DNA from 3 places in the Nocardiopsis sp. NPDC006832 genome. Region 2 is predicted to be linked to each of the others. Evidence: predicted binding sites of a transcription regulator. Region 2 holds the regulator's gene; each other region holds the start of a gene.
What was found. Region 2 encodes LexA, which represses DNA repair genes until DNA is damaged. Its sites were predicted from a motif close to TCGAACANNTGTTCGA; they were not measured.
Positions count from the first base shown of each region.

Region 1: uvrA (excinuclease ABC subunit UvrA) is a predicted target of LexA. The motif match lies at 1,549-1,564, and genes of this name have one in related genera.
Region 3: ABZ717_RS14000 (DUF6504 family protein) is a predicted target of LexA. The motif match lies at 953-968, and genes of this name have one in related genera.

Region 1 covers NZ_JBEYLC010000031.1:19,555-21,823, reverse strand. Annotated here, with positions in the region: gene uvrA (excinuclease ABC subunit UvrA) at 1-1,370, opposite strand, end outside; gene ABZ717_RS16065 (TerC family protein) at 1,598-2,269, opposite strand, start outside.
Region 2 covers NZ_JBEYLC010000087.1:16,146-18,414, reverse strand. Annotated here, with positions in the region: gene nrdR (transcriptional regulator NrdR) at 1-107, opposite strand, end outside; gene lexA (transcriptional repressor LexA) at 784-1,458, shown strand; gene ABZ717_RS26495 (alpha/beta hydrolase) at 1,558-2,269, shown strand, end outside.
Region 3 covers NZ_JBEYLC010000025.1:14,237-16,505, forward strand. Annotated here, with positions in the region: gene ABZ717_RS13995 (serine/threonine-protein kinase) at 1-799, opposite strand, end outside; gene ABZ717_RS14000 (DUF6504 family protein) at 1,050-1,337, shown strand; gene ABZ717_RS14005 (GNAT family protein) at 1,396-1,980, opposite strand; gene ABZ717_RS14010 (N-acetylmuramoyl-L-alanine amidase) at 2,133-2,269, opposite strand, start outside.

The sequences.
Region 1 (2,269 bases), on a different contig from region 2:
TCGCGGTCCGAAAGCCTCAGGTCGGCCAGGAAGGCGGCGCTCTCGCTCAGCGACATCGAGGCGACGTCGGCGATGGACCTGCCGCCGATCGTCACCGCGCGCACCACCGGCTTGAGCCGGGTGCCCTCGCAGGTGGGGCAGGGCACGCTGCGCATGTAGCCTTCGAGGCGCTCACGGGTGTGGTCGCTCTCCACCTCGGAGTGACGACGCTTCACCCAGGGCACCACGCCCTCGAACTCGGTGTAGTAGGAGCGGCTGCGCCCGTACCGGTTGCGGTAGCTCACGTGGACCTGGGTGTCGTGCCCCTCCAGGATGGCCTTGCGGGCCTGCCGGGGCAGTCGCTCCCAGGCGGTGTCGGTGTCGAAGCCGATGGCCTCGCCCAGGGCCTTGAGGATGCGTTCCCAGTAACCGCCGTTCGGGCCGCCCGACCAGGGGGCGATGGCGCCGTCGGCGAGCGTCTTCTCCGGGTCGGGCACGAGCAGGTCGCCGTCGACCTCCATGCGGGTGCCCAGACCGGAGCAGTCGGGGCAGGCGCCGTAGGGGGCGTTGAAGGAGAAGGAACGCGGTTCGAGCTGCTCGAAGGACAGGTCGTCGTAGGGGCAGTACAGGTGCTCGGAGAAGACCTTCTCCCGCTCGGGGTCGTCGTTCTCCAGGTCGACGAAGTCCAGGACGATGGTGCCCCCGGCCAGCTTCAGCGCCGTTTCGACCGAGTCGGTGAGTCGACCCAGGGATCCGGGCTTGACGCTGAGACGGTCCACGACCACGGAGATCTCGTGCTTGTCGTAGCGTCCCAGCTTGGGCGTCTCGTCCAGGCGCACCGCCCGGCCGTCGACCATGGCGCGGGTGAAGCCCTTGGACTGCAGGTCCTTGAAGAGTTCGACGTACTCGCCCTTACGGCCGCGCACGACCGGGGCGAGCACCTGGAAACGGGTGCCCTCGGTCATCTCCATGACCCGATCGACGATCTGCTGAGGGCTCTGCCGGGCGATCTCGCGGTGGCACTCTGGGCAGTGCGGCACGCCCACGCGCGCCCACAACAGGCGCAGGTAGTCGTAGACCTCGGTGATGGTCCCCACCGTGGAACGCGGGTTGCGGCTGGTGGACTTCTGGTCGATGGAGACCGCGGGCGAGAGGCCCTCGATGAAATCGACGTCGGGTTTGTCCATCTGTCCGAGGAACTGACGGGCGTACGCCGACAGTGACTCGACATAGCGGCGCTGGCCCTCGGCGAAGATCGTGTCGAAGGCGAGTGAGGACTTGCCCGAGCCGGAGAGGCCCGTGAACACGATCATGGAGTCGCGGGGCAGATCCAGGGAGACGTCCTTGAGGTTGTGCTCCCGTGCTCCACGGACCACCAGTTGTTCGACCATCGAGTGAGACATCCTTCGCGGTACGGCGGTCGCAGGCCCGTCCGGGCCATGGCGGGGATGTGGGGAGGGGGTCACCTCCCCCGTCCGCCAAGACTAACGATCGCCCGTGACGGTTTCTTCCACCAAGCAGAAGTGGTGGTGGCCATGACGCGTCGGCGTCAGACCACCACCACTATAGACGAACAACCGTTCGAATATCTGGGGTTCTTTGAAGTTCTCCAGGGCCCTCAGGACCGGTCGGCGGAGCTGTCCGTCTCCACCTCGGCCCGCTTGTCCTTGCCCTCGTCCGAGCGCGACTTGATCAGGCTGCCGATGATGGTGATGGTCATGATGCCCAGGATGACGGTCAGCGAGGTGCCGATACCGACCTCGATGACGTGCACGCCGTTCTCGTGCAGCGCGTGCAGGATCATCTTCACGCCGATGAAGACCATGATCGCCGACAGGCCCCAGCTGATGTAGGCCAGGCGGTCCATGAGACCGGCCAGGAGGAAGTACAGCTGACGCAGACCCATCAGGGCGAAGGCGTTGGCGGTGAAGACGATGTAGGCGTCCTGGGTCAGACCGAAGATCGCCGGGATGGAGTCGACGGCGAAGACCAGGTCGATGACACCGATCGCGACGATCACCAGCAGCATCGGGGTCACGTGACGACGGCCGTCGAGCTTCACGGTCATCTTGGCGTCGTGGTAGTCGTTCGTCACCGGCCAGAAACGCTTGACCAGGCGGACCACCGGGGTCTGCGTGAAGTCCTTGTCGTCCTCGTCACCCTTGAGGTGGTCCCGGATGATCTTGTAACCGGTGTAGATGAGGAAGACGCCGAAGAGGTAGAAGACCTCGCTCCAGGCGTTGATGACCTGGGCGCCCAGGACGATGAAGATGCCGCGCATCACGATCGC
Region 2 (2,269 bases):
CGCTCACAGACCGGGCAGGAGCGGCGTCGCCTGATCGCGGAACCGTCGTCGGTGGACCTGCTGTCGATCACCCTGGTGTCCGGATGACGGCAGAACGGACAATGCATCCTGGTTCACCTGCTTCCCTATACCCGAACCACAACCCTTGAGTCTACCTAACCACAACTTCTAGGCACATACCCCATTGGTAACACCAGATGTTGTGGTCGAACCTAGACCCCGGGGGCACGGGTCGCAACCCGCCCCTAGGCGTGTTCCTCAAGTGGGGGCTCAGGACCCGCCTCCACCGGGGAGGAGGTCTCGAATACGTCGGGGGGTCGCTTCCAAGGATAAGGGGACCGCACCCGGGGGGACCCCGTTCGGCGCGCGTTCCACAGGTGAGGAATCCCTTGCCCGGCGGGCTTTCCGGCATCCACGCGACCTCCGGGGACACGCTCCGGGGCCGCCTCGGGCGAAGCACCGGGAAAGCCGTTTTCGGCATTCGACGGACAGCGGCGAGGGAACGCGTGTACATACTTAACCGAGGGTCATCGGAAAGGCCCGCCGAAAAGGCGAAGTCGCCGTCCTCGGCCGCTCGAACGCTTGTTTGATATCACCGTGTGCAACGACTAATCTTGACCTTGATTTCCCACCGGTTTCGCCGTCTCGCCCACTCGTGAGACGACGGACCCGTCACCGGCCACCCGAACAGGCCCTGACCGAACCGAACGCCGAGGAGGCCCGGCCGTGCCGGAGGACAACACCGAGGTCGTCGACCCCGGAAACACCACCGTTCTTTCGCCCGTGGGTGACACGGGCGGTGCCGTGCCCGAAGCCCCCAAACTGACCGCGCGCCAGCAAAGCGTTCTCAACTGCATCCAGCGTTATGTGCGCGAGCGCGGTTTTCCGCCGTCCATCCGAGAGATCGGGAACGCCGTCGGTCTTTCCAGCCCTTCCAGCGTCGCGCACCAACTCAAGGTGCTCCAGCGCAAGGGCTACCTGCACCGGGACCAGAACCGGCCGCGCGCGGTCGAACTGCGCGCCCCCGGCCGCGACACCGCGCAGAGCATCAAGCCCGAGGAGCTCACCGCCGACGCGACCCGGGCCGCCGCGGTGCCGCTGATCGGTCGGATCGCCGCCGGTGGCCCGATCCTGGCCGAGGAATCGGTCGAGGACGTCCTGGCGCTACCGCGTCAGCTGGTCGGCGAGGGTCGGCTGTTCATGCTGACCGTGGTCGGCGACTCCATGACCGACGCCGCCATCACCGACGGCGACCTCGTGGTGGTCCGCCAGCAGCCCACCGCCGAGAACGGCGACATCGTCGCGGCCATGTTGGACGACGAGGCCACCGTCAAGGTGCTGCGTCGCGGGGACGACGGCCACGTGTGGCTGATGCCCCGCAACGACGCCTACGAGCCCATCAACGGCGACGCCGCGACCATCCTCGGCAAGGTCGTCACGGTCATGCGCCGCGTCTGACCCTGGCCGGGAACGACGACCGCACCGCCCCGGCCACGCCCACCAGGGCACGGCCGGGATGGTGCGGGAGGGCACGGCCGATACGCTGAGGGCGTGTCCATTCCTGCCCACACCCCCGTCGCCCGCGGCCGCGTACGACGCCGTGGCCGCTCGGTCTCGGTGATCGCCGCCCTCACCCTGCTCGTCTCGGCCTGTGGCCCCGCCGAGGAAGAGGGCCCCGAACCTCCGGGGGTGAGCGGTGCCGAGCGCGAGCTCAGCTTCGAGGGTGGCGGGTTCACCGTCGACGGCACGTTCACCGCGCCGCGGGAGAGCGGCTCCGAGAACGGGGTGCCGGGCGCGCTCATCATCTCCGGCAGCGGCCCCACCGACCGGGACGGCAACAGCGCCGGGCGCCCCGAGGCCGACACCAACCTCAACCTGTCCCGGGTGCTCGGTGACGCCGGGGTGGCGACCCTTCGCTACGACAAGTTGGGCAGCGGCGACCCCGCCACCTTCGACGACGAGGTGAGGGAAGCCCTGGAGGAACCGGTCGATCCCGAGGTCTTCGACGCCCAGATGGCCGCCGCTTACACGGCGTTGGTTGAACAGCCCGAAGTCGACCCCGAGCGCACGATCGTCGTGGGCCACAGCGAAGGCGCGCTGTACGCGCTACGCGCGCACGAGGTGCTCGACGGCGCCGAACCCGCTTTGGTTCTGGCGGCTCCGCCGGGGACGCGCATGCTCGACGTCATCGACCGTCAGGTCTCCGAGCAGGTCCGGACCGCCGAGGCGCAGGGTGCGCTCAGTGAGGCCGAGGCCGTGCGGATGCTGT
Region 3 (2,269 bases), on a different contig from region 2:
CCTGGGCGGTGGGCCGATTCGCGGGGTTCTTGTCGAGGGCTTGGCGCACCAGGACCGTCAGGGCGGGGTCCAGCCCGTCGAGCCGGGGCGCGGCCGTGGTGACGTTGTGCAGGACCGCCGGGACCGTCGCCGCGTGGAAGGGCGTCCTGCCGGTGCCGGCGAACGCCACCAGGCATCCCCAGGCGAACACGTCCGCGGCGGGGGTGGCCGGGTGACCGTGCAGGAGTTCGGGCGCGATGTAGGAGGGCGTGCCCATGAGCCGGCTGGAACGGGTGATGCCGCCGCCGTCGTCGTCCAGGGCGCGGGCGATGCCGAAGTCGATCACCTTCGGTCCGACGGGGGAGAGCAGCACGTTCGCGGGTTTGAGGTCGCGGTGGACCACACCCGAGCGGTGAATGGCGGTGAGCGCCGCCGCCACGCCCATGGCCAGTCCTTCGAGGTCACCGCCGCGGAGGGGACCGCGTTCGCGCACGGCCCGGGACAGGTCCGGGCCCGGGACGAACTCGGAGACGACGAACAGGGGGTCGCCCTCCAGGCGGGCGTCGATGACCCCGGCGGTGGAGAAGCGGGCCACACGGCGTGCGGTCTCGACCTCGCGGGCGAAGCGTCGCCGGAACGAGGGGTTCTCGGCCAGGTCGGGGTGGACGACCTTGAGCGCGACCTGTCGCCGGGAGTGGTCCTCGGCCAGGTACACGGTGCCCATGCCGCCGCGTCCCAGCCGGCGCGACAGGCGGTATCCGTCGATCTCCGTGGGGTCTCCGGAATGGGGGGTGGCGGGGCCGTCGTGCCCGTTGAACATGTGGGATGCCTCGTGGGGGTCGTGGGGGGCGCCGAGTGCCACGGTGCTCGCGGGTCCGTGGCTCGGGGGCTTCTCGGTCCCACGGATGGTTTCACAGGTGGTGATGTCGTCGAGGCGGAAACAGTTCCACGGCGGCCTTCCCTTCGCTAGTATTCGATCACACGTTCGAATGCCTGCTCGTACTTCCCCGCGTGCGGGCACCCCGGCGGTGCGCCCTGGCACCGCCGGACGCCAAACGAGGAGTCGGTCGATGCTTGGGGGAACGGTTGTGGGGCGGTACTACGGAGCGGACGTCACGGTCGTGGAGGAGGACGGCAGGCCCACCCGCTTCGTGTGGGACGGGCGGGTCTACGGGGTGCGCAGGATCATCGACCAGTGGGTGACCCTGCGCCGTGACTGGACACCGGGTGAGAGCTCCCAGGTACCCGAATGTCGGCACTGGAGGGTCGAGGCCGGATCGTCCTACTCCCAGGGGGTGTACGAACTCCGGCACGACACCACCACCGGTGAGTGGCTGCTCTCCCGGGTGTGGGGATGATCCGGGGGAGAACAGGGGACGGCCGGGTCGGTGCTACCACCGACCCGGCCGTCCTCGTCTACGGGGTCGTCTCCAGGTCCGTCGGCAGGAGACTGTAGACGGCCAGGTCGGTGCGGCCCTCGTTCAACGGCATCGCGTTGCGCTCCACGCCCTCGTGGACGAATCCGGTGGACTCGGCCACCCGGCGAGATGCGGTGTTGCCCACCGCTGCCTTGATCTCGATCCGTTGGAAGCCCTGTTCGATCGCCCAGCGGGACACCGCCACGACCGCCTCGGCGGCGTAGCCATGGCCCCGCCCCCAAGGCGAGATCCAGTAGCCGACCTCGGTGACCTTCGCGGGCCACTCGGTGCGCAGCAGGGCCGCCGAACCGACGAACCGGCCGCCCTCGCGCTCCAACAGGGCCCAGTGCTGGCCGTCGCCGGACGTACGAATGCCCGGCGCCAGACGCAGACAGAAGTCCTCCGCGTTCTCCCGGGTGTAGGGCTCGCCCGGGGACGGTAGCGGAACCCACCGCTGGAGGTCGGGGTCCACGCACGAGGCGTACACGTCGTCGATGTCGCGTTCGAGTACCGATCGCAGTCGGAGCCGCTCGGTCTCCAGGATGACCGCGGGCATGATCGGCGTGCTCTGAACGGTGGTCATGGTGGAGTCGGACCCTCTTTCCTCGAATCGCGCCGCGCACCCACGGCGTGGCGGCAGCGCTCACGATAGCCGCGCCGGCCAGGGTCGCCGCAACCGGATATCGAGGTGGTCACCGTCGTGACCTGCAAAAAGAGGCCTTCGCCACAGGGGTGCTAGAGCAGGCCACGGGCCACCCGCTCTCGGATGGCGGAGTCGAACACGTCGGCGAAGGCGTTGCCGGGGCACTCGGTGTCCAGCCAGTCCCGGTGCCGGGCCACCGCCTCCTGCGGGGTGACCGCGCCGGTGTCCG